4 regions of the Paenibacillus sp. JL3B1040 genome follow, and region 4 is predicted to be linked to each of the others. Evidence: riboswitches for the same ligand, from Rfam matches in the RefSeq annotation. Region 4 holds a riboswitch; each other region holds the start of a gene.

Region 1 (7,514 bases), 2.6 Mb from region 4:
GTCGTCACTCGGCTGACGCACAGCATCCGCTGGCTCACGCGGCAGGGGCATGAGGTGATCGTCATCGCCCCGGATCAGGGCGTCGGGGCTTACGCGGGCGCGCAAATTTACGGCATTCCGTCGTTTCGTTTCTTCCTCTACCCGAATCTGCCGCTTTCGCTGCCCGGCCGGAAGGTGGGCAAGCTGCTGCGCGCATTTTCGCCGGACGTGGTGCATGTGGTCAATCCGGCGATGCTGGGCGCCGCCGGCGTCTGGTTCGGGCGGCGCTACCCGCTTGTCGCTTCCTATCATACCCACGTTCCGCAATACGCCGATTTCTATAAGCTGCCTTGGCTGAAGCCGGCGCTGTGGGGGTATCTGCGGATGCTGCATAACCGCGCGGACCTGAACCTCTGCACGTCGGAGGCCGTGCGGGGCGAGCTTGAGGAGCGGCGGTTCCGGAACGTGCGGCTGTGGAAGCGGGGCGTCGATCCGGAGCTGTTCGGCCCGCATCGCCGCAGCGAAGCCATGCGCCGCCGGCTGTCCGGCGGGGAGCCGGAGAAACGGCTCCTGCTGTACGTCGGCCGGCTGGCGGCGGAGAAGGAGATCGAGCGGCTCCGCGATCTTCTGCTGTCTTCCAGCGGATTCCGGCTGGCCGTCGTCGGAGACGGCCCGCACCGCGCCGCGCTGGAAGCTTATTTCGCCGGTACGGGCACGGTGTTTACCGGCTTCCTGCACGGGGCGGAGCTCGCGGAGGCGTATGCCTCGAGCGATGTGTTTGCGTTTCCGTCGGCCACGGAAACGCTGGGGCTGGTGCTGCTGGAGGCGATGGCCTCGGGCTTGCCCGTGATCGCCGCCGCCAGCGCGCCCACCCGGGAGCAGGTCGCCGAAGGGACGACCGGCTTCCTGTACGAGCCCGGCGCGGCGGACGGGCTCGTGCGGGCGGCGCAGCCGCTCCAGGACGTCGAGCGGCTGCGCCGGATGGGCGCCGCGGCCCGGGCGGAAGCGAGCCGGCTGGGCTGGGACGAACCCAGCCGGCAACTGCTGGAGCTGTACCGCCATGCCATACGGGAACGGCAACTACGCGGTGCGGGAGCGCTTAAGCGGAAACGGGTCAAGGAGGCCGTCAACAAAACCAACAGCCAATAAGCTCTACCGATAGGTGTACTAAACGAAAACCTGCAATTTCGCGGGTTTTTTGTTTTATGCAAACCTGTTGATTGTCGATTTATTGGCACACTTGGATGGGGTTATTTTTTAGAACCTGGTACTATTACGTGGTATAATGAGTTCGATTGTAAATGACATCAATAAGGACTCGATTTCGTGAGTTGCGAAGGGGATAGGATCATTTGAAACCGTATGAGCAATGGATCGCTCCCGAATCCTACAATGTCGCCTCGGAAATGGAACGGCATGATCCAAACAAAATCGCGTTGAAATGGCTTAGCGAACTAGGAGATTACGAGGAAATTTCTTATGGGAGGCTGCTGGCCATGGCCAACCGATTGGCCGGCGGATTAAGCCAATTGGGCTTGCACCCGGGCGACCGCGTGCTGGTAATGATGCCCCGGCATATTATGGCTTACGCGATTTATCTCGCTTGCTTGAAGCTGGGAGTGACGATCATTCCCTCTTCGGAAATGCTGCGGGCCAAGGATTTGGCATACCGATTGCGGCATTCCGAAGCGCGCGCGGTCGTCGTGTGGCATGACGTGACGGCGGAGGTCGACCAAATCGGAGATGATTTGCCGGCGCTGGACTTCCGTTTGCTGGTTGGTTCCGACACCTCGGAGGAATCGTTCAGTCATAAAGGCTGGACCCCGGTCGAATCGCTGATGGACGGTCAGCCGGAGACGTTTGATGCCGTCAAGACGCATCGCGACGATCTGGCCGTGTTGGCTTATACCTCCGGTACGACCGGGAATCCCAAAGGCGTGATGCACAGTCATGGCTGGGGGTACGCGCATTTGCGAATCACCCGATCGTGGCTGGACATTCGGGAGAACGATCTCGTATGGGCTACGGCGGCGCCGGGCTGGCAAAAGTGGATATGGAGCCCGTTTCTGTCGGTTCTGGGCAACGGGGGGACCGGCTTCGTGTACCATGGCTCTTTTCAGGCCCGGCGGTATTTGGAGCTGATCAAGCAATACGGCATCCAGGTGCTGTGCTGTACGCCAACGGAATATCGAATTATGTCGAAGATCGACGGTCTGAATCGATATGATTTATCGGGACTGCGCAGTGCCGTTTCGGCGGGCGAACCGTTAAACCAAGAAGTGATCCGCAAGTTCAAGAGCGTGTTTGACATTACGATCCGGGATGGATACGGGCAAACGGAAAGTACCCTCTTGATTGGAAATCTTAAGGATACGCCGTTGCGGCTTGGTTCGATGGGCAAGGCGATCTCGCCCGGCGTGGCGGAAATTGTCGACGAAGAAGGTACACCGTTGCCTGCCGGCGTTGTGGGGAACATTGCCGTCCATATCGACATGCCTGCCTTATTTCAATCGTATTATTTGGATCCCGAACGGAAGGAGCAAAATGTCCGCAGTTCTTATTTTATGACCGGGGATCGGGCTCGAAAAGACGAGGAAGGGTATTTCTGGTACGAGGGACGCGGGGACGACATCATTATCAGCTCCGGCTATACGATCGGACCGTTCGAGGTTGAAGAGGCGCTGATGAAGCACGACGCCGTCAAGGAATGCGCGGCGGTAGCCAGTCCGGACGAGCTGCGCGGCCATATCGTCAAAGCGTTCGTGGTGTTGAAAGAAGGCATTCGTGGCAGCGATGAGCTGGTTAAAGAGCTACAAGCCCATGTCAAAGCGTGGACCGCGCCTTACAAGTATCCGCGTCAAATCGAATTTATCGACGACTTGCCGAAAACCAACACCGGCAAAATCCGCCGGTTGGAGCTGCGGGAACGGGAAGAGCGGGCATATCGCCAATAGCTAAAGCCTCGTGTATGATTTCATGTTTTTCATCGCATCCTAAGCCCATTATCGCTAGAGGAGGCTGAACATGGAAAACCCGTTTTCCAGCATGCAATCGCAAAATCCGATCTCACTCGCGCAGCAGTCGGTCAAAAAAGCGCATCGCGCGGTAACCCAGGCTCAATCGCACCCCAGCGAGGAAACGGTGGAGGGCGCCCGCAACGCCATCGAAAAAGCGGAAAACGCCATCGTCCAGGCCGACGGCCGGATGAATACCGAGCCGATGGAACGGGCCAAGGAGGATTTGGCCGAAGATCAGGCGGCTTTGGCGGAAGCGGAGAATCAATTGAATTCTTGAATATGAACGCATGGCGAAAGCCGGCAGCGACTTACGAATCGGTTCGTGAATCGCTTGCCGGCTTCTTTGCCTCCGAGCCTAGAAGGATTAAACGGAGACCGGATTGCAGCATTTGCTGGATTTGGCCATCGCCTCGTTAAACAGCTTGACGGATCGGAGAACGGTATCTTTTTCAAACTCGCTCATATAGGAAAAGACCTCATCCAAGTATTCATTCATCTGCACGTCGATCGTCGTAGCGATGTATTTGCCTTCGGTAGTCAGCGATAACGTTTGAACTCGGCGGTCGTCGGGATCGGCCGTTTTCTCCACCAAGTTCAGCTTGATCAGCGCCTGGATCTGCCGGCTGAACGTCGTAATATCGGTACCCAGGGCGTCGGCAATTTGCTGCATGGACGGTTTGTCCCGCCGGTCGATTTCATAAAGGATATGACTTTGAACCAGAGAAATATCGCAACTGCCTACGCTGCAGCAATTCCGGTTTAACAATCCAAAACGGCGGGTCATGATTTGGAATAACTCGCGCGGATTTTCCATAGTGAACTCACCTCTTGCTTCATTTATAGCCCAATTGCTTGCAAGATGCAAGTTTTTTGCGATTTCCATCAATTGGTGGAGGATAAGGGGGACCGAGTCCGTTCAATACTAACTTGGACACGAAGCAAAAAAGGAGGGATGAGATGTTTTTTCATATAAAGGAGTTGCAATACAATGCCAAACCCGATAAACCCGATGCTGTATATGCCAAAAAGCTGCAGGAGGTATTAGGCGGCCAGTTCGGCGAGATTACGGTGATGATGCAGTACCTGTTCCAAGGATGGAATTGCCGTGGGGAACAAAAGTACCGCGATATGCTGCTGGATATCGGAACCGAAGAAATCGCACATGTCGAAATGTTGTCCATCATGATCGCTCAGTTGCTGGATAACGCACCCGTTCAGGATCAAGAGGAAGCAGCTAATAAGCCTATCTTGAATGCGGCGATGGGCGGAATGAACGTGGAGGATGCAATCGTGAAGACCGTGATGGCCGGGATGAATCCACAGCATGTCATCGTCTCCGGATTGGGTGCGACCCCGACGGATAGCGTAGGATACCCTTGGAACTCCCGTTACACCATAGCCAGCGGCAATTTGCTTGCCGATTTTCGGGCCAATCTGAATGCGGAGTCCCAAGGCCGTTTGCAGGTTTGCCGTTTGTACGAAATGACGGCGGATCGTGGCGTTCGTGACATGTTATCTTTTCTGATTGCCCGGGATACGATGCATCAAAATCAATGGATGGCCGCGATTGAAGAACTAGAGAAAAACCAGAAGCCGATTGTCCCTAGTACGTTCCCGCAGGGGTTGGAGAAACATCAAGTTTCTTACTCCTTCATGAACTTTTCTTCCGGGGAAGAAAGCAAGCAAGGACGCTGGGCACAAGGGACCAGCATGGATGGACAAGGCGAATTCGAGTATATTACCCATCCGGAAGCCATGGGGCAAAAGCCAGTATTGTTGCCGCCTCCATTATATGTACACGGAACACCTCCGACGTCCCATAATCCCGTTGACGTAAGGTAAATAACGATCCTAAAAGTAAGCGGGTTAACTCCATTCGAGATTAGAAAGGAACGATGGACAACATGAAAAATTGGGGAGCTCATGAATTTCTGGAAACGAACGAATTGCTTCGGAAATTGACTGCGGATATTGAGCTTCATGCGCTATTCGCCGGAATGACGAATGATCAGGCTTTTAGAACAATGCTGCAACGCCATATCCAAATGATGGATGGGGCTTATCACCAAGCGATCCGTTTAATGCAGTACAAAGGGGTGGACGTGTCTCCAAGCACCACCGCGGCTCGCCGGTTCAACCTTCAACAGACGCCCCATGTTGGTTTCCAGCACCCGCATTCGATTCCGGCTCCGTCCTTGAACGTCCAGCAGTTAAGCGATATGACCATGGCGACGCTAATTTTAAATTCTCACAAAACAGGCTCGGCGGTCGGTATGTTATGGGCGGCCGAATGCGTGGACCCGGATGTACGTGCACTCCACGTCATGTGCGCCAACAACTGCCAACAAATGGCATATGAAGCATTTCAGTTTATGAACGAACGCGGGTATTACGAGGTTCCGGCAATGCCGCAATCCGACGTATCGCGAATGGCGTCGCTTTATCAATACGGATCTCCGACAAGTTACGCAAACAACCCTGTTTGATCATTATTTTGAAAGTTAAAATGTGAAATTGCAGATAATGGGTTGACATTGTCTGGAATAGCCTTTACGATAAACACACGCTTAGTTTCCAGTTCATGGCTGGAAAGCGGGGGAACCAGTTTTTTGGGGCGAATCATTCTTTAACGATTGTAGGGTACCATCTTACCCGAGTCCGTCAGCTAACCTCGTCAGCAGTGGATGGGTCTAGTTTCACGCAACTTTACGCAAACTTCCAATGGCCCTTATATAAGGGCCGTTTTCTATTTTTTTGTGCGGACCCCTGCTGGCGGAGCTATGCTTTCCCCTAGGCGAGGGGTCTCTTTTTTGGACTCCGGATTGAAAAATGAAAGGGGGAGTCAGGCATTCGGAATAGAGTTTGAATTTAAACCTACTAAACCGATGAAAAAAATGAGAATGAAAGGCTGTGAATGGGGTTGAGAAAAGTATCATGGTTGTTAATTTCATTGCTTGTAACGGTCTCGCTAACCGCTTGTAATCCGGGACCAACCGCTAATTCGGGCAACGGGGGCACAAACACCGATTCCGAAGCTGAAGGGACGCTGGCCGAGGCAATTCGAACCGGGTCCATTACGGTTGGATTCGCGAATGAGAAACCCTATGCCTACAAAGACGCTAACGGAGAACTAACCGGCGAAGCGGTGGAAATCGCCCGGGTGATCCTCAAAAGGCTGGGCGTTAACGAGATGAAAGGCGAGTTGACCGAATTTGGCTCCTTAATCGCCGGGTTGCAGGCCAATCGATTCGATCTGATTACCGCGGGAATGTTCGTGAACCCGGAAAGGTGCGAGGCCGTATTGTTCGCCAACCCGGAGTATAGTATCGGCGAAGCGATTGCCGTAAAACAAGGGAATCCTCTTCGTCTTGGTAGCTATGAAGACATCGCGAATAATGAGAAGGCTCGCGTTGCCGTTATGACAGGCGCGGTGGAAATCGGATATCTGCAAAAATCCGGTGTCCCGGATGATCGGATTATTCAAGTTCCGGACCAGGCGTCTGCGATCAGCGCCCTCCAATCCGGACGCGTGGAGGCGATCACAATGACGGGGCCTTCGCTGCAAGCGATGCTTGAATCCGCCGGGGACAAGGACATCGAGAGGGTCAACGATTTTTCGCAACCGGTTATTGATGGACAAAGTGTACGCGGGTACGGCGCTACGGCGTTTCGTTTGGCAGACAAAGAATTTCAGGAAGCCTATAATGCGGAATTGACCAAGATGAAGGAATCGGGCGAACTGCTGGATATCCTGCAGCAATTCGGATTCACGGAGCAGGAATTACCCGGGGACATGACGGCTGCCGAGCTTTGCGGGGCATGATATGCCAGAGTCCTGGATCGACTTTATTCCCACCTTGCTGGAAGGAGCGAAAACCACCGTTACTGTCGCCTTGTTTGCGGCATTATTGGCGGTCATCGCCGCCTTCGTCTCGGGCTTGATGTGCTTATCCCGCCTTCGCCCGATTCGTTGGCTCTCCTCAATTTATGTGGAGGTTTTCCGAGGGACGTCCTTACTCGTTCAGTTGTTCTGGCTGTATTTTGCACTGCCATTCGCCGGTCTGGAGCTTCCCAAATTGCTCGCGGCCATATTAGCGGTGGGATTGAACTTTGGAGCTTACGGCTCTGAGGTTGTACGTAGCGCCATATTGGCCGTGCCGAAAGGCCAATGGGAAGCGTCGATTGTTTTAAACATGAAACCATGGCAAAGGATGACTCACATTATTTTGCCGCAGGCTGCATTAAGAATGCTTCCTCCCTTTGGCAATTTGCTTGTTGAATTAATCAAATCCACGTCACTGGTTTACTTCATCACTATGGCGGATCTCACTTACCAGGCAATGGTTCTCCGCAACAACTATATTTCCTGGACATCGGAGATTTTGTTCCTGCTGCTGCTTATGTATCTGGCGATCGCTTCTATCGTCTCCTTCGGCATCCGGATTTGGGAGCGCAAATGGTCCGAAGGGAGGATGTGACGGATGTGGGATTGGCAGTACGCCTTTGAAATCCTTCCGG
Region 2 (7,514 bases), 1.4 Mb from region 4:
ATGGGCGTCCATACCAACATCTCAGCGCGTCCAGTTATCGGGAGGAATTTCTGCCCCAAGCCAAGCCGCTGGTGATGGAAGCGCTCGGGAGACTCCGTGCGAAGCACGGTATCGTCGTCATGGAGGGGGCCGGGAGCCCGGCGGAAATCAACCTGAAGCAACGCGATATCGTCAACATGAATCTGGCCGAATGGGCGGACGCTCCGGTTATTCTAGCGGCTGATATTGATCGCGGCGGCGTGTTCGCCTTTCTCGTCGGCACGCTGGAGCTGCTGGAGCCGCAGGAACGGGCCCGGGTCAAAGGGTTCATCATCAACAAGTTCCGCGGCGACCTGTCCCTGCTGCAGCCCGGGCTGGATTGGCTGGAGCGGCGGACCGGCATTCCCGTTATGGGCGTGCTTCCATTTCTGCCGGATTTGGAGATTGAAGCGGAGGATTCCGTCATTCTGGATACCTACGCATCCGGCCCGGGGGTGGGGATCGAGAAGGAGCTGGACATTGCGGTCATACGTTACCCGCGCATATCCAATTTTACCGATTTTGATCCTTTGGCCGCCGAACCGGACGTGTCGCTCCGTTACGTGAGCAAGCGATCGGAGCTCGGGCGCCCGGATGCCGTGATTTTGCCGGGGACGAAGGATACGATCGGGGATTTGGAATACCTGCGGAGGCAAGGGCTGGAGGGAGCCATTCGCAGCCTGATCGAGGAGGAAACGCACATCCAGCTTGTCGGCATCTGCGGCGGTTACCAAATGTTGGGGGAAGAATTGCACGATCCCCAAGCGGTAGAAGCCGCCCAACCAAGGTCGGCGCTGGGTTTAGGCCTGTTGCCCTTGTCGACGACTTTTCTTCCGGGCAAGAAGACGCTCCGCGTGCATGGCCAAATCCAAGATGGCCAGCCCGTACCGCTGCATACCTCGGTCAGCCGGATGGCCATCGAAGGTTATGAGATCCATGCCGGTTCAACCCAGCGGCTTCGGGACATCAGCCCCCTGTTCCTGCTTCAAGCCGACGATCCGGGGGAAGATGGGGCAGCCGCACCGCATTCGGAAGGCGCAGCCCGCCCCGACGGGAGAGTGTTCGGAACGTACCTGCACGGGTTATTCCATAACGATGCCTGGCGCCGTGCCTGGCTGGACGGGCTGCGAGCCGGTAAAGGGCGGGAACCCTTGGGCTCCACCTTTACCTCTTCGTCGCGCAAGGAGGAAGCCTTTGATCGGCTGGCCGATCATGTCCGCAGCCATTTTCGGATGGACCTGATCTACCAAATTGCCGGAATTAGCCCGGATCCCGAGAGTTAAGCTTTGACAAATCGGGCGAATGTAAGGTAGCATAATAGTACGCTTAATTTTCGATGAGTAAGGTCGAAAAGCGGGGGAACCAATTTTTGGGGCGAATCGTTGCTGGTTTTACGTAGGGAACCATCTTTCCCGAGCCCGTCAGCTAACCTCGTTTGCAGTGGATGGGTCATGTTTATAATTTCAGTCATCAACCAATGACCCTGTCGTTAGAGCGGGGTCTTTTTGTGTTCGTCAAGACCTTTGAGCCGAGCATTCGGCGGAGTACTCGCTTTCACTGCAAGGTTCCCTGCTTCTTCTTTGCGCATCGATCATTCTAAAGGAGGAGATGGTTATGGCAAATCCGAAGTATATCACCGATATCGCCAAGGTGAGCGAGTTGTCCGAACAGGAGCGGCGGGAATTGAAACCGATTACGGACAAATTCGTCTTTCGGGTAAATGATTACTACCTGAAGTTGATCGATTGGAACGATCCGGAGGACCCGATCCGCAAGCTGGTGATTCCGAATACGGGGGAACTGAAGGAATACGGGCGTTGGGATGCTTCCGACGAGGCCGTCAACTACGCGGTTCCCGGCTGCCAGCACAAATACCGGACGACCGCGCTGCTGATCGTATCCGAGGTTTGCGGTTCCTATTGCCGCTATTGCTTCCGCAAACGGCTGTTCCGCAACGATGTGAAGGAGGCCATGTCGGACGTGACCCCCGGCATCGAGTACATTGCTCAGCATCCGGAGATCAACAACGTCTTGCTGACCGGCGGCGACAGCTTAATTCTGGCCACGAAAAAGCTTCGTTCCATTCTTGAACAGCTGCGGGCGATCGAACATGTGAAAATCATCCGGCTCGGCTCCAAAATCCCTGTCTTCAATCCGATGCGCATCTACGAGGATCCGGAGCTGCTGGATCTGATCAGAGAATTCTCCACCGTAGATCAACGCATTTATGTCATGGCGCATATCAATCATCCGCGCGAAATAACCCCCGAGGCGAAACGAGGCTTTCAGGCCTTGCACGACGCCGGGGCGATCGTGGTCAATCAAACGCCGATTCTCAAAGGCATCAACGACGATGCGGCCGTGCTTGGCGAATTGCTGGACCGGTTATCCTGGGCCGGCGTCACCCCTTACTACTTCTTTATCAACCGGCCGGTTGCCGGAAATGCCGATTTCGTCATTCCTCTCAAACGTGCGTATCAGCTGGTTGAGGAAGCGAAAGCCCGCACATCGGGGCTTGGCAAGCGCGTACGCCTGTCGATGAGCCATTCGTCGGGGAAGATCGAAATCTTGGCGATCGAAGACGGTCAGGCTTATCTCAAATATCATCAGTCACGGGATAATGAATACGGTAAATTCATGATCTTGCCTTGCCCGGACGAGGCGGCCTGGTTCGATGATCTGCCGGGCAACGAGGCCTATTGGAAGCAGCCGGAGAAGCAGCCGGACGAAGCTGTTTCCGCGAACGAAATGTCCTTTACCGGTTAAAAACAAACGTACCCTGACCGCCGGCCCCCGCATAAGGGGGGGAAGGCAGTCAGGGTACGTTATTTTTTCAGTTCGGTGCGGCCTGCTGCGGTCTAAATCCGGAATTTCGCCATCGATTCCTGCAGCGACAGCGCTTGCTCGTGCAGCGAACGCACCGTACGGGCGTGGCTTTCCATTTCGCTGAGCTGCTGCTGCGAATAGTTGGCGATTTGCTCCATATTGGCCAGGGATTTGGCGGTAATGTTGGCCGACTCTTCGACGGAAGCGGTCACTTCCTCGGTACCGGCGGACACCTCCTGTGTCGAAGCCGAGACGGATTGTATCGTCAAGTTGACGTTCTGAATGAGCTCCGTCAATTGTTCGAACGCTTGGCCGGCTTGTTTCACCCGCTCAGTTCCGGAGACGATTTCCTCGCTAGCCCGCTGCATCGCGCTGACGGAGTTTTCCGATTCCTCCCGGATGCCGAGCAGATTCTCGCCAATCTCTTCCATCGCCAAGCGGGATTGCTCGGCCAGCTTGCGGACTTCCTCGGCGACGACGGCGAACCCTTTGCCGTGCTCGCCGGCCCGTGCGGCTTCGATCGCCGCGTTCAGCGCTAAGATATTGATCTGTTTCGTAATTTCCGTAATGGTTCCTACGACGCTCGAAATCGATTCCGAGCGGTCGTTCAACGTGCGAATATGCTCGAGTGTCCGGTGGGCCGCCTCCTCCACCTGCTGCATTTGCATGACGGCCGTCTGCGCCAACGTATTCCCGGTACCGGCCTCCTCGGCGGCCTGTCCGATCCGCTCGGTCACTTCGGCGGACGAGGCGGCGATGTGCTGCACACCCTGTGAGATTTCTTCCATCGCCCGCGCGTTCTCGGCTGCGGCTGACGCGATTGTCATGCTGCCGGCTTCGATTTCCCGAGTGGCTGCGCCCGAACGGGAGATCAGTTCCTCAAACGTCGTCACCGATCGGGACAAGCCTTCGGAGCCGCCTACGACCGCCTGGGACGTTTCCATCACGGCGGCGAACATGTCCTTGAGCTGATGGGTCATCGTCCGGAAGCTGCCGGCCAGTTGGGCTACCTCGTCGTGTCCCTTCACTTCGATCGTTTGGCGGAAATCGCCGCCGGCCATCTTTTGCGTGACCGCCACCAGCTTTTGGATCGGTTTCGTGATCCGCGCACTGACGAAGTACGCCGCCGCCATGCCCGCAACAATGACGAGCAGGGTGATTCCGATACATATGTACAAAATTTCGTCCTTCTTCTTATCGATGAAGGTGGCGTCAAGGCCAATGGCCAACATGGCTTTGCTGCCGGGAATCGCGATATAAGCCGTTTTGTGCGAGCCGAACCGGTCGGAATACAGCTCGCTGATATGTACCCCGCCTTTTGACGCCTCAGTCATTGCCGGTTGAATCTCCAGCTTGTCGCCAGGTTTCATGCCGGAATTCTCGTTGGTCGCCAAAACGGTAGCGTCGTCTTCCTGAATCTGAAGCAGATAAGCGGTGTTCAAGTTAAAGTCCTTAGCGCTTTTCGTCAAATAGGACTCCACCGCAAAACGCGAATTATCTTTGCCGCTGAGCAATTGCAGCGATTGGGTCGTATCCAGCCGTTTGAAAATGTCCTGGGTACTGGTTTGCAGAACCTTGTCGAACTGCGGCAGAACATTTTGATTCACGATCCCCATAGAGATGTTATAAAAGCTGACGCTGAACAAGAGTGAAGATACGACAATGATCACCGCATAAGTACTCATTAGCCTGCGGCTGATGGAGCGATTAATGACCTTAAACACGAAAATCCTCTCCGTTCCCCTTAAATAGTGGATTTATATCGATGCATTTGGTCGAACCTGCGGTCTCTCTTTTTTAACCAATGGTTCATAAGATTCATTTTATAGGAAAAAACGTCCTTTGAAAATGAAAAAGTCGTACATTTTTTGGTTTTCGCATGAATTTTCATGCAATTGTACCTAAATCTATCGGAAATGGTTAAAAAAAGAGCCCTGCCGCTCGTTCCGGGGCTCAAGGCTCTTCAAGATATAATGTGACTCGTAATGTCAGATATAAGTCAACTGTTTCGGGAAAGAGGTAAGGACTTCCACACCGCTTGCCGTCACGAGAACATCGTCTTCAATGCGGACCCCTCCGACCCCCGGCACATAAACGCCTGGTTCGACGGTAAATACGTGACCTTCCGCCAGCAAAAATTCGTTCTCCCCATGGACGGACGGGAACTCGTGCACATCGATCCCAAGGCCGTGGCCGAGCCGGTGGATAAAATAGGGGCCGTAACCGGCGGCTTCGATAACCTCGCGGGCGGCGCGGTCAATGGAGGCAAAAGTGACGCCCGGTTTGATGGTAGCGATCGCCGCTTCGTTGGCGGCCAGAACGGTTTCGTAAATCCGGACCTGTTCGTCGGAGAGTTCGCCGACCCCGAAGGTGCGGGTGATATCCGAAGCGTAGCCGTCCGCATAAACGCCGATGTCAAACATGAGCAGGTCGCCGCGGCGGATCAACCGATCGCCGGGAACCCCGTGCGGCAGGGCCGTTTTCTCGCCGGACAACACCATGGAATCAAAGGAAGGACCGTCCGCGCCCAGCTTGCGGATCTGGTATTCGACTTCCGCGACGAGTTCGCTTTCACTCACGCCTTCCTTGGCTTTTCGCAGCGATTCGCGAAGGACCCGTTCGATCAAACGCACCGCATGCTTGATTTTCCCGACCTCTTCCGAGCTTTTGCGAACCCGCATATCCCGCAGCCAAGGCCCCACATCCATATATCTCGTGAACGCCAGCTTCTCCTGAAGCCGCTCAAAGTTGGCCACGGTTACCTGCTCCTTCTCGAAGCCGATCGTTCCTAGCGGGGCGGACAAGCGCCGCTTCAGCAGTTCGTACGGATCGTCCGTATCGCCGTGCGTGATGATCTCCGCGAGGTCCGTGGCCGCGCGAGCCGCTTCCTCATCGAGGGCAGGCACGACCAGGAAGGGTTCGCTCCCGGTCTGGAGGACGGCGCCGAGAAAGCGTTCATGCGGATTGCTCAGGAAGCCGGTCAAATAATACACATGCTTCGGATTGGTGATCAGCAAGGTGCTGACGCCGGATTCACGCATGTTGCGTTCGAGTTCGGTCCATTTTTCATTCATTTTGAAAAAACTTCCTTTCATTCGATCTCTTGTTCCATTATAGGACAAAGCGTACGAGAACGATAGTAAAGGCGGAGGTTTACTTTTTAGCCATTTTCAATAAAATAGGAAGAGGTTAATTATTCAAATTTGAATAAGTTGCAAAGGAGAGAAGATGTTGGCTACAGAAAAGAAAGACCCTACCCGGCTCATCCTGATCGGTTTGATGTTGGCGATTCTGATGTCGGCGATGGACAACACGATCGTAACGACCGCCATGGGGACGATCGTCGCCGATCTCGGCGGGATGGAGCAGTTTGTCTGGGTGACTTCGGCCTATATGGTTACCGTCATGGCGGGGACGCCGATTTTCGGCAAGCTGTCGGACATGTACGGCCGGAAACGCTTTTTCCTGTTCGGGATCGTGATGTTCCTGCTTGGGTCCGTATTGTGCGGGCTCGCCGGCAGCATGGTGCAGCTCAGCATCTTCCGGGCCGTCCAAGGGATTGGCGGGGGGGCGTTGATGCCGATCGCGTTTACGATTATCTACGACATCTTCCCGGTGGAACAGCGCGGGAAAATGACCGGCTTGCTCGGCGCCGTGTTCGGCACGTCCAGCATTTTCGGCCCGCTGCTGGGTGCCTTCATTACCGATTCGCTCAGCTGGCATTGGGTATTTTACATTAATGTCCCGATCGGGATCGTGTCGCTGGCGCTGATTATCGCGTACTATAAGGAGTCGCTGACGCACGCGAAGCAGCGAATCGACTGGGGCGGGGCGTTTACGCTGGTCGGCGCCGTGGTGTGCCTGATGTTCGCGCTGGAGCTGGGCGGCGAGAAATACGCTTGGGGTTCCGGCGTGATTTTGGGCTTGTTTGCGGGATTCGCCGTGCTGTTTGTCGCGTTCCTGCTGCTTGAGACGAAAGCGCGGGAGCCGATCATCTCATTTGACATGTTTAAAAACCGACTTTACGCGACGAGTTGTTTGCTGGCTTTATTTTACGGGAGTGTGTTTATCGTCGCCACGGTGTACATCCCGATCTTCGTGCAAGGCGTATACGGCGGCTCGGCGACCAACTCCGGCATCGTTCTCATGCCGATGATGATCGGTTCGGTTATTGGCAGTATGCTGGGCGGAATGCTGGCTTCCCGCATCCCTTACCGTAGCGTGATGGTCCTGTCGGTCGTTTGCTTCGTCTGCGGCATCTTTGCGCTCAGCACGCTGGCGAGCGATACGTCCCGTTTGCTGCTTACGTTATATAGTATCCTGACGGGCTTTGGCGTCGGGTTCTCCTTCTCGGTGCTCAGCATGGCGTCCGTGCATCACTTCGACATGCGGCAGCGCGGAGCGGCGACGTCGACCAACTCGTTCCTCCGCTCGCTTGGGATGACGCTGGGGATTACGATCTTTGGCATCGTGCAGCGCAACCTGATGTCGGGGGCGATGACGGAGGCGTTTGCCGGCATGGGACAAGGCGGGGCGAATTTCGGCGATACCCGGGAGGCGCTCAGTCCGGAGAAAAGGGCGCTGATTCCGCCCGAGATTTTGAATAAGATGACGGAAGCCATGTCTTCCTCGATCGCCCATACCTTTCTGTGGGCGCTGGTTCCGGCCGT
Region 3 (7,514 bases), 2.7 Mb from region 4:
GCCCTCCCGATCGGCATCGAACCCGTGCAGGTCGTGTTTGATCACGGCTACGCGAAGGTTTATGCCGTTAAATAACTTCGCCAGCCGGGTAATTAATGTCGTTTTACCGCTGTTTTTGTAACCGACGATTTGTATAACCGGTGCCATGTCCGTTTCCCCCTTCATCCATTCTCGGTCGCAACCCCGATTTAGAAACAGCCTCCCGGCAGCTTCAACACGGTCACCTGCACGCCCGCTTCCATCCCCGTATTGGAAGGAGGAATGACGATCAGCGCATCGCTGTCCTTAATCGTGATCATCACGCCCGATTCGTCGAGTTCGGCCGGTATGGCGTAAAGCTTGCCTTCCCGGAACTCGAGCCGGCCGCGTACAAACCGGGTAAAGTTATTGATTTTTCGGTAAGGACGGGCAAGTTCCGCCGTTAATTCGCGCAGAAAAGGCTGTGCGATCCCCATCATCCGGCCGATCGCCGGACGGACAAACAGCTCGAAGCCGACGAAGCAAGCCCCAGGGTTGCCGGATAACGCAAACAGCAGTTTGCCATCATTGGCTGCGGCGGTCGTCACGCTTCCCGGGCGCATCGTCACTTTGTTGAACAGCATATCCACGCTGCCGCCCGAGATGTAGTCAGCCATGATATCGTAGTCGCCGACAGAAACTCCGCCGGTGGTTACGACCATGTCATGCGTCTTGAAGGCTGCATCTACCTGTGCTTTGGCCTGGGCCAAATCGTCCTCGATCGCATCGAACAGAATCGGTTCGCCGCCCGCTTCAACAATCTGACTGTATAGCATATACGTGTTGCTGTTGCGGATTCGGCCGTCCTGGAGCGGCTCCTCCACCCGCAGCAGCTCCGAACCGGTGGAAAAAACGGCGATCCGCGGCCGCTTCCTCACCTGAACGCGGTGTATGCCAAATGTGGCCAACACGGAAATTTCACCGGCCGACAGCTTGCGGCCTGCCTCGAGAATGACATCGCCTTCCGAGAGTTCATGGCCGACTGGCGTGATATTTTTTCCCGGTTCGATTTCGCGGATCAATCGGATATAGGTTTTGCCTTCCCGTTTTACGGTTTCGGTCATTTCGAACATGACCACGGCATCCGCTTCATCGGGAACTTTGGCTCCGGTCATGATGCGGGCCGCTTGTCCCGATTCCAACTTCACGTTCGGAACGGAACCGGCGGGAATCTCATCCACCACTTCCAGTAGGACGGGCTGTTCCGCGTGGCAACCTGACGTATTGCCGCTCAGGATGGCGAATCCGTCCATGCCGGACCGGCGAAAATGCGGATACGGATGCGGCGCGCAAACCCGCTCCGCCAGGATGCGGCCCAAGGCCTCCGGCAGCGAAACCGCCTCGACTTCGGTTTCCTTGGCGTAAGGCATGATTTTGGCTTGTGCTTCGGCTACCTGCAGCGCTTTGCGGCGATATTTATCCTGATCTGCTTCCCTCATTGCCGGTCCGCTCCATTCCTTTGCTGCTCCAGCAAGTATTGATCCAACATCTCGGAGGTTCGCCTTGCGATCTCCCTAATTTCTTCTTGGCTTAAATGGTCATAATGAATCCCCATGACCACGGTGACGGTTCGACCTAACGCCGCCGAGGCGCGGCGGGCATACGCTTCGCTTAAGGTATGCTCCTTGTGACCCGGTACGGCGGAAGTCATCGCCTCGGTCCCTTCCCCTGACGGATAAGCGGTGGACGCCGCGCCGATATGCGCGACGCCCCCGGTCATCAGCAGCAGCAAGTCGCGGCCGACCGGGATCGCTTCCAGCTTGATATCCTCGAATGACAAATTGCCGCAGCTCCCTTCCACAACAGTATGCCTTATATTTTATAGGATTCCGCGGATTTCGTCCAAGGTTCGGATGCCCTCCCGGCTTAGCCAGGCTGCAAGGTCAACGACCAGTTGCTCTCCCGCATGCAGGTTTACGAAATTATGGGTTCCCACCTGAACGACGGCGGCGCCGGCCATAACGAACTCGACGATGTCCTCCGCGCAACCGATGCCTCCCATCCCCATCACCGGAATCGTGACGGCTTGGCTGACTTGATGCACCATCCGCAAGGCGATCGGCTTGATTGCCGGACCGGACAGCCCCGCGTACAAATTGTCGAAGACGCTGCGCCGCTTATAAATATCGATCTTCATCGCCGAAAACGTATTGATCAGCGATACGCCGTCCGCTCTCTCCTCCTGACACATAACGGCCATGCCGACGATATCCTCGGCATTCGGCGACAGCTTGACGACCAGCGGCAGCGTTGTTGCTGCCCGTACTTCGCGGACGACCTGCCGGGCGATGTCCGTCTTGATCCCGTAGGCCATGCCTCCCGCCTTAACATTCGGGCAGGAGATGTTCAGCTCGATCATGTCGACGGCGGTTCGACCTTCCCGCTTGCGCCAAGCCGCATCTTCGGCGATCAGTTTGGCACCCTCCACATACTCCTCGATCGTATTTCCGCCCAAATTCACGATCCGCGCCAAGTCGAGCGTCTCCCACCGCGGACATTCCTCGTGCAGGAATGCGGCTACGCCCGGATTCTCCAGCCCGACGCTGTTCAACATCCCGGAGGCCGTTTCCGCAACGCGAATCCCATCGTTACCGGCTTTCGGATGCAGCGTCAGTCCTTTGCCGGACAATCCGCCCAGCTTATTGATATCGTAAATCGCACCGTATTCCTTGCCAAATCCAAACGTGCCGGAGGCCATAACGATCGGGTTCTTAAACGAAACCCCGGCGATGTTGCACGATAAATCCGTCATGCAAACACCACCTCCTCCGCCAAAAATACCGGACCGTCGGTGCAGGCTTTCCTCCGTCCGTCTTTGCATTTCACACTGCACACGAGGCACGCCCCAATCCCGCAGGCCATACGGTTCTCCAGAGAGACGTATACCTTGGCCCTGCCGCCGCTAAGCGCCTGTTTGCGCTGGACGGCATGCAGCATCGCGTGAGGGCCGCAGGCGATGACCGTATCATAAGCCTCAAAATCCACTTGATCCAAAATCAATCCACCTACGTCAACTGTCACTTTGCCCCGGGATACGGCACGAAACTCCTCCACCATGTAAGCCTCTCGGCTGAATCCGAGGTAGACGTCGGCCTCCGGCGTTTCTCTTAAGGCGTAATAAAACGGAGCGATGCCGATCCCGCCGCCAACGAAAGCTATCTTCCCCTCCAACTGCGGAAACCCGTTGCCAAACGGCCCTTCCAGTATCAACGGATCGCCCGGCTTCAGTCCGGATAACAAAGCGGTTCCTTCGCCCGCGACCATAACCAGAAATTCGATCCGGTCTTTGGTGATATCAAAGATGCTGATCGGCCGGGACAGTAAAGGATAACGTTCCCCGGCGCGCAGCATGTAGAACTGCCCCATTTTACCCGTGAACCGCCCTTGCGCCGTGAGCCTGAACACCCCTTGCGCCACTTCTTGGTTGGACACTACCGTTGCCATGATTCCACCTCATCCCTTCAATTACGCTTCATCAAAGGATGCAATTTTTCGCAAGGATCGTCTGTGATATATCTCACATCACCAACAACAAGTCGAAAACCGTGACTTTTTTCACGTTTTCATTATTTTCTGCAAGGGTTAGGGAATACTAAACCGCAGCAGTTACAGTATTGGGATGAAGGAGGACTTAAATTGCTTATGCTGATAAAGAAAGCTTGGGTCTTGTTCACGGTCGTTTCTTTGTTGACGCTCGGCGGCTCCGGACTCTATAAAGTTGATGCCTCCTCTGCCGTTCTTGAACCGCAGGGGCCGGGATCGCCGGCCAATCTGGAGGGGAACAAGTCAGCACCCGTCGTTGCGAGACCCGTGGATCTCGGCGAGCTGCGGCGCAAATACTCGGAAACTTTCAAATTCCGTGGTCCGGAAGTGAAGCAGATTGCGCTGACCTTCGATGACGGTCCCGACCCGCGGTTCACGCCGCAAATTCTCGACGTGCTTCACCGTAAAGGGGTCAAAGCGACCTTCTTTGTCGTTGGAGCGAGGGCTAAGAAATTTCCCGCCTTGATGCGGCGGATGCATCAGGAAGGTCATCTCATCGGCAATCACTCCTTCAGTCATCCGAATTTTCACAATCATTCCGTCAAACAGTTCCAAACCGAAATTCTGCGTACGGAGAAAATCGTTCAGCTCACCGTCGGGTATCGTCCCAAATTAATTCGTCCGCCTTATGGTGAGGTGAAGGAGGAACAGGTGAAATGGGCCAAGAGAAACGGCTACACCCTCGTCAACTGGAATGTGGACTCGCAGGATTGGAAAGGGCTCGATAAGGATAAAGTCAAATCCAACGTCATCGGCACGGCGGGCCCCGGCTCCATCATTCTGCATCATTCGGGAGGTGGCGTCGGCTCCAATCTCACCGGCACGATTCAGGCGCTGCCGGAGATTATCGATGCTCTGCAGGCGCAGGGCTATCATTTTGTCGATCTGGCCGAGTTGCTGCAAACGACCAAATACCGCTAACGAAGCAGAGCTCCCTCGTCGAGGGAGCTCTGCTTGTCCTAGTTCAACACGTAAAGGGTGACGTCTTGATAACCGAATGATTTCACGGAAGCGGCGCTGCCGGGAATGAAGATGTCAATGCGGTTGCCTTTGATCGCACCGCCCTGGTCGGAGGCCGTAGCTACAAAGGCTTGATCCGGCAGGCCGTCATGGTTGTGTCCGGTTACGAGCACCTTCGTCCCCATCGGAATGACCTTCGGATCGACGGCGATGGTACCCAGCTTCAGCGGGTTGCCGAAGTAATCTACCGCGCCCCATTTCCCGTTTTCGCTAGCCGATGCCGAATAAGCCGAGGCTTTGACGGCGATGGTATGCGAGTAAGTGAACGTTTTCCCCCAAGCCTCAACGATCTTGTCGCTGGACATGACCTTCAGTTTGGAAGCGGCAGCCGTCATGGGGGCGGCGGCCGGCGCAGCCTCCTGTTTGGCTGGCGCGGCGGAAGCTAAGGCGATCGCACGGGTTTCAGCCCCCGGAATGATGATATTCAGGCCTTCATATATGTTCTGCGGATGTACGGATGGGTTTGCGGCCATAAGCTTGTTCAGATCCACTCTGTAATGTTTGGCAAGAAGATAAAAGGTGTCTCCTTCCACGACTTTATGTACCGCGTCTGCATGAACGGAAGCCGTCAGCAGCGTGATTGTCATACTTGCGGCGATCAACGCCGATGCGGCAATTTTGGAACCGATGCGACTTATCAATGAATGATCCTCCTTTTTACTGCGCCTGCGGAGTTAGTTGTCGGATTCGGAAAAAAGGAACATTCCCGGCGCTCCCTATTGGGCTGCGCTTCACCCCAAGAAAACGAAGCTCGTTTATCGCCGTTCGTTTCCAGCTTTCGTCCCCCGCACCTCGGTTTCAGGTTTCGGCTTATTGAATATATCACAATTTTGTAACCAATAGCTCAGGTAATTCCCACCAAGTGGCTTGAAACCTTGATAGGTCGGGTTACATTTTTGTGTTCGAACGTAAAATCAAGGTTAAAACCGAGCGTGCGTTCGGCCCGAAAAAGGGCAAAAAATAACCGCCCGAATTTTTGATTTCGGACGGTTACATGGGCCTTTATAATACCTTGCTCAGAAAATCCTGTGTCCGCTGATGCCGCGGTGCGCCAAATACCTCTTGCGGCGTACCCTGCTCCAAAATGACGCCTTGATCCATAAACAGGATGCGGTCGCCGACCTCGCGGGCAAACCCCATTTCGTGGGTGACGATGACCATCGTCATCCCCCGTTCCGCCAAGCTCTTCATGACGTCGAGCACTTCGCCGACCATTTCCGGGTCCAGCGCCGAAGTCGGTTCGTCGAACAGCATGACATGCGGTTCCATGGCTAGCGCGCGGGCGATGGCGATCCGCTGCTTCTGGCCGCCGGACAGCTGCGCCGGGTAGGCGTCCCGCTTATCTTCAAGGCCGACCGTGCGGAGCAAGTCCATGGCGATGGCTTCCGCCTTGCTTTTGTCGAGCTTTCTCACGCGAATCGGCGCTAACGTAATGTTGTCGATGACCGTCTTGTGCGGGAACAAATTGAAATGCTGGAACACCATTCCCATTTTCTCGCGGGTTTGGTTGATGTTATGTCCCTTGGCGGTAATCGAAGCGCCTTCGAACGTGATCTCGCCTTCCGTCGGGACCTCCAGCAGGTTCAAGCAACGAAGGAACGTACTCTTCCCCGAACCGCTCGGACCGATGACGACGACGACTTCGCCTTTGGAGATGTCCAGGTCGATGCCGCGCAAAATATGCAGTTGGCCGAACTTTTTATGCAAGTCTTTAACGGTGATCACTGGTCTTCAACTTCCTTTCGAACACGCCCAAAATGCGGGACAAGGTGAATGTCAAAATAAAGTACATGATGGCGATGATCAAATACGGCGTCATCCCGTCGTACGTGATCGTCACGACCGATTGCGCTTGATAGATCAGCTCGGCCGTACCGATGATCGATACGATCGACGATTCTTTGATGATTGTAATAAACTCGTTGCCGATGGCGGGAAGCACCGATTTGATCGCTTGCGGAATGATGATGTGGCGCATAGTCATCCCTTTGGTCATTCCCAAGGAACGGGCCGCTTCTCCTTGCCCCCGATCGACGCCTTGAATGCCGGCCCGGAAAATTTCCGCCAAATAAGCCGAACTGTTGATCGACAGCGTGATCGCCCCGGATTGAATCGGCGTGAAGTTAACGTCAAACATAAACGCAAACCCGTAGTGAATAATCAAGAGCTGAACCATCATTGGCGTGCCGCGCAGAAATTCGACCCAGGCATGGCCGAAGAAACGTATGATTCTCCAAGGCGACATACGCAGCAGCGCGATCAACAATCCAAGGATAAAGCCGCAAAACACGCTGATCGCTGCCAAGATTAGCGTATACTGCACGCCGGCCAAGAAATAACTCCGGTATTCCATAAACATCGATATAAGATCCATATTGCCTTCCTTCCTCCTCCTTTACCTCAAACCCTTGCGCAAAAAAACAGAAAATAGCGAATGGGTTTCGCTATTTTCTGCAGGTTCGAATCCATCCTATTTGATGGCCAGATCGCTCGCTTCGGCGACAAACTTGTCGATACTGCCGTCGGTAAGCAAACGATCCAGTGTTGCGTTTACTTGATCCAGCAGTTCCGTGTTGCCCTTCTTCACGCCGACCACATAACCTTCATCCTCGTTCTCCAGCTCTGCATCCGTAATCGATAGTCCATCGACTTTCTTCACGAAGGCTGCGGCAACCGGGCCGTCGAGAATGGCTGCATCCACGCGATTGGTATTGAGTTGCATAATAATATCGTTGATTTTAGCTAGCGAAGTCAATTTGGCATTTGGGATTTCCTTGGCCATGTCCTCTTGGATTGACCCTTGCTGAACGCCGATTTTGGCGCCTTCCAGCGATTCCACGGTACCGAATTTGTCTTTGTCTGCCGCGCGGGTAACTACGGCCTGCTCGGCGTTAAAATAAATTTTAGACATGTCGATTTGTTCGGCACGTTCA
Region 4 (7,514 bases):
TTTCAGCAATACGTCTACGACGGCAAAATGGCCGATTTCGCCGTAGACCGGATTCAAGTCACCCCGATCACCCAACAGGGGAACCGCCTATACGAGTCAAGTGTGGTATTTTCCCGCAAAGGGGCGACTCACCCGAAGGTCCCTCTGCTGTTCACTTTCACCGACGGGCACACGGTGCGCAAGCAGTGGAACGGGGTAGACACCCGCGTCGAAATCAAGCTGCAATATAAAGCGCCTCTGGCTTGGGTCCAAATCGACCCGGATTACACCTTAACGGTGGAGAACATGCATCTCAACAACTACCTGAAGGCGGAAATCCCGGAGACCACGTTGTCCCGCTCCAACATGAGCGTCACGAAACTGCTCGAGGCGATACTGGGGACATTCCTGTGGTAGCTCGACAGCAGTTCCTTATTCGGAAGAACTTCTCGATCAAAAGACTTTGTTAATCCACCTCTAAAGGAGGGAAAGAAATGAGTTTCGTTCGTTTGGGGTGGACCACCCTGAAAAGCCAATTTCCCTCGGTCATCATCTTGTTCCTGTACCAACTGCTGTGGGGACTGTTTCTGTACCGGCTGGTCGATACGGCCGTTACCGCGCTGCTGCAAAGATATCCCAACCCGCCGCCTACCGCGCTGTCGCAAATTCTGTTCCTGCTGGAAGGGCAAATCAATTTATGGAGCAATCCGGATGTTCGGTTATATTGCTGGCTACTGGGGGGAATGGCGGTTGTCCGCATGATCCTGACCCCGTTGATTCAAGCGGGGATCTTCTACGGCTTCACGCCGGCCGATCAACAAAACCCGGGTTTCCCCCTCTTCCGGGGAATGAAGAAGTTCGGCAAGCCGGTGATTCTGTTTTACGCACTGGAGCTTATGCTAACGATGCTGCCCGCCTTCTGGATTGTGCCCCGGCTGCTATCCCTTTGGCCGGAGTTGGCGGGGGGAGGAGGAGCCCCGCTTAGGGCCTGGCTCGTCGGGATCGGCTTGGTGCTGGGCTGGTTGATCTATGGCTGGTTAATCCGGCAGTTCCTGTTATTTGCCCAGTTCGGTTATTTGTTTAAAGCCGGCGTCTGGAGTTCCCTATTGCTCTGCTTCAAGAGCCTCCTGCAAGCGATCGGCATCACGGCGATTCTCGGGGCTTTTGGTGTGCTTCTTTTCCTGCTGTTCGGGACGGTCTCCTGGTTTTGGACCGGCCTGTTGGCCCTTATCCTGCAGCAGATCTACCCTCTTTTTCGCAGCGCATTTAAAGTTTGGAAGGTCTCCTCTCAATTTCATCTTTGGCAGTCGAAAGCACGAAAAAGTTAAAATTTTTTTACCCCTCCAAAACCCAGTAAAATCAAGGCCTTCGCCGTTTGGCGAAGGCCTTGATCCCTATTTCCCCTCTTAATCTTGCGAATTAACCATTGCCAAAAGATACCTGGCTTTGTTACAATAACAACAACGCAATTTCAGTAACAGTTTTGTAATTATTTTTGTCATCATTGGCAGGAGAATGACGCCGGATGTCGAATAAGTAAATTCAGGTGTGAAATCAAAGCCGAATTCCCTTCACCAGGGAAACGGGGGAACCACTTTGGGTGAATTGGTCTCGTCTTAGAGGGATCATAGGGAACCTTCAACCGAATCCTTAAGCTAACCTCGTAGGCATTGGAAGGAGCATAACTTCTTGAAGAAGCGTTTGACGGTAGCAGCAGTAAGTTTTGCCTTACTTTTCACCATTGGAACTGGTAGCGTTTTCGCCGATTCCAAATTGGACAGCGTAATCGACGGCGCGTTGGGAAGCAACTACGTTTCCGGCGGCACCACCACAGACGGTTTCGACTGTTCCGGATTTACCCTGTACGTCTTCTCGAAAATCGGCATCAAGCTGCCTCACCAATCCGGCTCTCAGTACAAAATGGGAACCGCAGTCGAGAAAAGCGAATTGATCACCGGCGATTTGGTCTTCTTCAATACTTCCGGCAAAGGCGTTTCCCATGTCGGCATCTACGTCGGCGACGGCAAATTTGCTCATGCCTCCTCTTCCAAAGGCGTAGTCATCAGCAAATTAAGCGAGAAGTATTACGTCGAGCGTTACGTTGGAGCTAAACGCATCATGAGCACCGACAAGTATGAAGATGTAACCGGTGATGTTACTGATCACGATGATGTTCAATAAGAACCGCCACGAAGCCTGTGGGGATGTTGATCACAACGTCTCTGCGGGTTTTTTTCTTTTCCGTTGCCCCCCCTTAGGAACCATTTATCCTCGATTTTCTTCGTCAAAACAGGCCAAAAGAAGCCTTTTCCCCAATAAACTTGTCAACTCTGGACGCCTTTGGTAAAATGAACAACGTAAATGGTAACAACTTTGTAATGATTGCTGTAATTGATCTTAAGGCAACAGCTTGGGTGCAACCTACAACGAAACTGCCGAATTCCCAAGCACCCGGGAAACGGGGGACCCAGCATAGGGTGAATTGGTCTCAACAATAGGGTACAGGTTCAAAAAGTTAAGTTTGGAGCACCGAGAAGGTTGGATGAAAGATGACTTTTTAACCCTCCTTGTATAGTGAGATCATAGGGGAACCTTCAACCGAATCCATAAGCTAACCTCGTAGGCCTTGGAAGGAGTTTGACATCTTGAGAAAGACCTTGACAGCAGCGGTAACGAGTTTGGCTCTTCTGTGCACGTTGGGGGCGGGGAGCGCCTTTGCCGACGCGCAAGCCGCAGAACCGACGCCGCTAGCCAGCATCGTCGATTCCGTGTACGGGACACCCTACAAATTTGGAGGCACCACCACATCGGGATTCGATTGCTCCGGGTTTACCCGGTACGTGTTCAGCCAAATGGGCATCAAGCTTGCACGCGTATCTTCCGCCCAGTATAAGCAGGGAACGCCGGTAGCGAAGAGCGAACTCCAGGCAGGGGATCTCGTCTTCTTCAAAACCACGGGGGCAAGCAGAGTTTCTCATGTCGGCATTTACGTCGGCGACGGCGAATTCGCTCACGCATCCTCATCCAAAGGCATTCGCATCGACAAGCTGAGCAGCAGCTACTACCAGAACCGCTACGTTGGCGCGAAGCGGGTTCTCAGTAAATACGGATACTCCGTCTACGCTGCGGAATCTTAATCTTATTCTTACGGGTTTCAACAAGTTCATCGTCTCTCGCCGCAAGCCCAAGTTTCCGACTCGGAACAGCTTGCGGTCTTTTTTGTCCGCACCCCTATCTATATAACGAGACATCCGGCCAAAAGGTTACCGGAAACTTGGAAATCCGGCGAAAAAAACCATGAGTTACCTCCTGAAGGCAAAGGACTTTACAAGCCAAGTAAATCCGGCTATTGTGAGGGTAATAGAAGAAAACACGACGGATTTACCTCTAACAAAGGAGGGGCAATATGGACCAAACGATGTCTCCGTTTCGGATCGTGCCGATGGAAGAAGCGCATGGCGAAGTCATATGTACCTGGCGTTACGATTCCCCGTACGATATCTACAGCTGGCTGCCCTGGAATCAAATGAAAGCGCTCGACGTGGAGTTTGGAAATCCGGCGATCCGCGCCGAGCAGTATGTCTCGGTACTAAATGAGGCTGGCGACCTGGCCGGCTTTGCCCAATATTTCCCGATGGAGGGGGTGACCCGGCTCGGGATCGGCATGAAGCCTGACCTTTGCGGACAGGGGTTGGGCAAGCGGTTTGTCTCGGTCATCGTAGAAGAAGCCCGGCGCCGCAAACCGGACAACCAAATCGACCTTGAGGTGCTCACGTGGAACACTCGGGCGATCCGAGCCTACCAGAAGGCCGGGTTCGTCATCACCGATCTTTATGAGAAGATGACGCCCGGCGGTGTGTCCAAACCGTTTTACTGCATGGTATATAAGGGGCAACCCGGATAAGGGCGAGCTCCTTTTTTACACCTCGGACCAAACCTCGCTATGACATACGGCACACATTTAGGTGAATGTCCGTTATTTTTGTTCCTATTTTTGACACAAAGACTATGATCGGACAGCGTGTTCCGTTATAATGTTAGGTAGTATACATAGGAGGGGCGATTGGAATGCAAAAGTGGATCATGAGCGGTTTGTTCGTCATCGCAGGAGCTTTGGCCCTTGTATTGATGTTCACCCTGCCAAGCCGGGAACAGGCCGAGCAGGAAGCCAAACCGCAATTGCCTGAAATCACGATGAATGCCGAACAAGCCGAAGCCATCGTCAAAGCGAATTGCATCTCCTGCCATGGCGATACGCTGCAAGGCGGAGCGGGCCCGGATCTGCAGAAGATTGGCTCGGAGTTGACGGCGGAACAGCTGTATTCGATTATTGCTAAAGGGAAAGGCGGCATGATGCCCTCTTTTAAGGATCGTTTAAAGGAAGAGGAAATCGCTAACGTCGCCATGTGGCTTGCGGAGAAAAAATAAAGGCATACGAAAAGCACGCCCGCCGGGAATATCATGTTCCCGGCGGGCGTATTTTGTCCACACCGATCAGACCTGATCTCTTGAAAAGTTAATCTCCCGAGTGCATCTTCTCGAACGCCTCGTTGTATTGCTGAGCCTCTTTGATGTCGACAGCCGTAATGCCACCTTCCTCCCATGAAGTCAGGCGGAGCGTTACCGTTTTATAGTCAATGGTGATGAACGGATGGTGATTAAACGCTTCCGAGATCGCCGCAACCTCATCGACAAACGCGATCCCCTTCATAAAGTTGGAGAACGTGTATTTGCGGAAAATCCATCGCCCCTCCTCAAGCTCCCAGCCTTCCAGCTTTTCCAAATGCGCTTCTACTTCTTGCGGTGTAAACGGCATTTTTCTTCCTCCCCGTTCTCTTCAAGAACTCCTGTATATGTAAGCATCCTCGTCACGCACCAGGATCTGAAGTTGATTTGTCCTAGCCCCGTCTCCAATTATTGTATTCTCGAACCCGCGCCTTCATGCGTACCGGCCGCTGACGGGCCCAGTGGCGATCGAACCCGGGTCAAATCAAGGAAACCGAGGTCAGCTCTGCATCTCCGATTAGAAAATTGATACGGTGGCCTTCAGGATCGTAGATCACAACCGCGCCGCCCACCTCGATCACCGGCTCTGTCCCCAGCCCATAAAACAAGTCTTCCGCCAGCGCCTCGAACACCTCGTCCCGATCTGCGTCGGACAACACCTCCCATTCGGAAGGTTCCATTTCGAAGAACAGATAACTATCCTGAATCCGGCCAACCGCTTTCGTCAAATCAGCCAAAATAAATTCATAATCCCTGCCGTGTTTTACGCCCACTGCGATATCCTCCCTTTTGGCACTCTCCATTTCGACCGTAATCTTATTATACCGGAAAAATCCACTTAAAAAAAAAGGGAAATCTGTCGATAAAATAGTTAATCGTTTCAAACGGTGCAGGCAGGCCCCTTTCCGCAAGGATGCGGGAAGGGAAGAAAAGGTTTAATTTCTCTCAAGGACGAGGTGTACAATGGAAATTTCAACAATTATTGGTTTGATTCTCGGAGTGGTCGCCCTGGTGTTGGGTATGTTCCTGAAAGGCGCGCCAGTGCAAAGCTTGGTCGAAAACCCTGCGGCCTTCGTCATCATATTTGTCGGGACGGCGGCAACATTGTTCATGGCCTTCCCGATGTCAGAGTTAAAAAAATTTCCGGTCTTGCTTAAATTGACGATCGTGAAACCCAAAATGATCAGCAAAGCCGAATTGATCACCCTGTTCATGGAATGGGCGACGATCACCCGCCGCGAAGGCTTGCTGGCGCTGGAGGCAAAGGTCGAGGAGATCAATGACGATTTTCTGCGCGGCGGCATGCGGATGATTATCGACGGAAACGATCAGGAATTCGTCCAGGACGTATTGACCGAGGACATCGCTGCCACCGAGGAACGACATAAAGCGGGGGCGCTGATGTTCTCCCAAGCGGGCATGTACGCACCGACCCTCGGTGTCCTTGGCGCCGTCGTCGGCCTGATCGCAGCGTTGTCCGACATGAGCGAAATGGAGAAGCTGGCCCACGCGATCTCGGGCGCATTTATCGCGACGGTATTCGGTATCTTTACCGGTTACGTGTTGTGGCACCCTATCTCCAATAAGCTGAAGCGACTGTCCAAGAAAGAGATGGAGATTCGATTAATGATGGTAGAAGGATTGCTGTCCATTCAATCGGGCGTATCCACAATCGCGATCCAACAGAAGCTTGCCGTGTTCCTAACCCCTGCGGAACGTGCGAAAATTCTAGAAAAGGGGGTCGGTGAAGGTGAGCAAAAAGACTAAAAAACACCAAGACCACGAAGAACATGCCGACGAAAGCTGGCTGCTTCCCTATTCCGATTTAATGACGCTTATGCTGGCGCTGTTTATCGTGCTTTACGGTATGAGTTCGGTCGACGCCCAGAAGTTTCAAGAGATGAGCGAAGCGTTCAAGAGCGTACTAACCGGAGGCGTTGGCGTCCTGGAGCAAAACTCCATAACCGGCAACAACAACAATTTCAACAGTGACAGCGAGCTCCCCAAGCCTTCCTCGGACGGCTTAATGACAAAGAAGAACGAACTGCAACGTCAGGAGCAGCAGAACCTGGAAGCTTTGAAGAAGCAGCTCGATACTTATATTAAGGAGAACGGGTTGACCGATGACCTGGAAACCAAGCTGAATCAATCCCAACTGATGATCACGATCAGCGACAAGGCCCTCTTCGCCTCCGGGGAAGCCATCGTGAAGCCGGAAGCCCGGCAGTTGGCCAAAGCGATCTCCACGATGCTTCAGCGATTTCCGGACTACGAGGTTATCGTATCGGGGCATACGGACAACGTACCGATCTCGACCTACGAGTTTCCGTCCAACTGGGACCTGAGCTCCGCGCGGGCCTTGAATTTCATGAAAATTTTGCTGATCAACACGAATTTGGATCCGAAAATGTTCAGCGCCATCGGTTACGGCGAGTACCATCCCGTCGCCGGCAACGATACGGCGGTCGGCCGTGCTCAGAACCGCCGGGTCGAGGTCTCGATCATCCGCAAATATACGGACAACAGCGAACAGCTTGGCGTAACGGCCGCCCACGAATAATGCAAACAGGCCAGCCCCTCGGGGGCTGGCCTGTTTGCCGTCTTGCGTTAGGAAAGCTCGTATTTCAGGGCCAGGCCCAATTCCCGCTTCTCTTGCTCGGTCAAATCGCGCCAGGTGCCGATCTTTTGCTGGCCGAGACGAATGTTCATGATCCGGATACGCTGCAGCTTCCGCACCTCATACCCCAGCGCACTGCACATGCGGCGGATTTGCCGATTCTTCCCCTCGGTCAGGATGATTCGGAATACGCGGTCCGAGATCCGTGTCACTTGGCAAGGGAGCGTCATTTCGCCTAGGATTTTGACCCCTTCGCTCATCGCTTTCACAAAACTTGGCGTAATCGGCCGATCCACCGTCACTACGTATTCCTTCTCGTGCTTGCCTTCGGCACGCAAAATCTTGTTCACGATGTCACCATCGCTGGTAAGCAAGATGAGGCCCTCCGAATCTTTGTCCAGCCGTCCGATCG

The links. A riboswitch is a leader RNA that binds a small molecule or an ion and turns the genes downstream of it on or off. The one in region 4 is predicted to bind cyclic di-AMP.
Region 1: another riboswitch for cyclic di-AMP. It lies ahead of ehuB (ectoine/hydroxyectoine ABC transporter substrate-binding protein EhuB); the one in region 4 lies ahead of ACZF99_RS00560 (C40 family peptidase).
Region 2: another riboswitch for cyclic di-AMP. It lies ahead of ACZF99_RS06520 (KamA family radical SAM protein); the one in region 4 lies ahead of ACZF99_RS00560 (C40 family peptidase).
Region 3: another riboswitch for cyclic di-AMP. It lies ahead of ACZF99_RS12855 (3D domain-containing protein); the one in region 4 lies ahead of ACZF99_RS00560 (C40 family peptidase).

Annotation. Positions count from the first base shown of each region.
Region 1 is NZ_CM169317.1:2,702,348-2,709,861, forward strand. Features, by position in the region: gene ACZF99_RS12095 (glycosyltransferase family 4 protein) at 1-1,128, shown strand, start outside; gene ACZF99_RS12100 (acetate--CoA ligase) at 1,386-2,933, shown strand; gene ACZF99_RS12105 (hypothetical protein) at 3,004-3,273, shown strand; gene ACZF99_RS12110 (MarR family winged helix-turn-helix transcriptional regulator) at 3,361-3,810, opposite strand; gene ACZF99_RS12115 (manganese catalase family protein) at 3,954-4,838, shown strand; gene ACZF99_RS12120 (spore coat protein) at 4,892-5,482, shown strand; cyclic di-AMP (ydaO/yuaA leader) riboswitch at 5,551-5,691, shown strand; gene ehuB (ectoine/hydroxyectoine ABC transporter substrate-binding protein EhuB) at 5,911-6,819, shown strand; gene ehuC (ectoine/hydroxyectoine ABC transporter permease subunit EhuC) at 6,821-7,474, shown strand; gene ehuD (ectoine/hydroxyectoine ABC transporter permease subunit EhuD) at 7,478-7,514, shown strand, end outside.
Region 2 is NZ_CM169317.1:1,484,251-1,491,764, forward strand. Features, by position in the region: gene ACZF99_RS06515 (cobyric acid synthase) at 1-1,301, shown strand, start outside; cyclic di-AMP (ydaO/yuaA leader) riboswitch at 1,332-1,473, shown strand; gene ACZF99_RS06520 (KamA family radical SAM protein) at 1,633-2,784, shown strand; gene ACZF99_RS06525 (methyl-accepting chemotaxis protein) at 2,877-4,568, opposite strand; gene ACZF99_RS06530 (M24 family metallopeptidase) at 4,833-5,918, opposite strand; gene ACZF99_RS06535 (MDR family MFS transporter) at 6,073-7,514, shown strand, end outside.
Region 3 is NZ_CM169317.1:2,854,424-2,861,937, forward strand. Features, by position in the region: gene mobB (molybdopterin-guanine dinucleotide biosynthesis protein B) at 1-147, opposite strand, end outside; gene ACZF99_RS12830 (molybdopterin molybdotransferase MoeA) at 189-1,457, opposite strand; gene lpdD (prenylated flavin chaperone LpdD) at 1,454-1,798, opposite strand; gene ACZF99_RS12840 (dihydroorotate dehydrogenase) at 1,838-2,770, opposite strand; gene ACZF99_RS12845 (dihydroorotate dehydrogenase electron transfer subunit) at 2,767-3,462, opposite strand; gene ACZF99_RS12850 (polysaccharide deacetylase family protein) at 3,661-4,482, shown strand; gene ACZF99_RS12855 (3D domain-containing protein) at 4,521-5,222, opposite strand; cyclic di-AMP (ydaO/yuaA leader) riboswitch at 5,230-5,402, opposite strand; gene ACZF99_RS12860 (amino acid ABC transporter ATP-binding protein) at 5,584-6,306, opposite strand; gene ACZF99_RS12865 (amino acid ABC transporter permease) at 6,293-6,955, opposite strand; gene ACZF99_RS12870 (transporter substrate-binding domain-containing protein) at 7,052-7,514, opposite strand, start outside.
Region 4 is NZ_CM169317.1:119,003-126,516, reverse strand. Features, by position in the region: gene ACZF99_RS00570 (M1 family metallopeptidase) at 1-396, shown strand, start outside; gene ACZF99_RS00565 (hypothetical protein) at 474-1,307, shown strand; cyclic di-AMP (ydaO/yuaA leader) riboswitch at 1,528-1,664, shown strand; gene ACZF99_RS00560 (C40 family peptidase) at 1,669-2,160, shown strand; cyclic di-AMP (ydaO/yuaA leader) riboswitch at 2,403-2,620, shown strand; gene ACZF99_RS00555 (C40 family peptidase) at 2,625-3,116, shown strand; gene ACZF99_RS00550 (GNAT family N-acetyltransferase) at 3,386-3,883, shown strand; gene ACZF99_RS00545 (c-type cytochrome) at 4,048-4,407, shown strand; gene ACZF99_RS00540 (4a-hydroxytetrahydrobiopterin dehydratase) at 4,496-4,795, opposite strand; gene ACZF99_RS00535 (hypothetical protein) at 4,965-5,258, opposite strand; gene motA (flagellar motor stator protein MotA) at 5,449-6,252, shown strand; gene motB (flagellar motor protein MotB) at 6,236-7,045, shown strand; gene rluF (23S rRNA pseudouridine(2604) synthase RluF) at 7,093-7,514, opposite strand, start outside.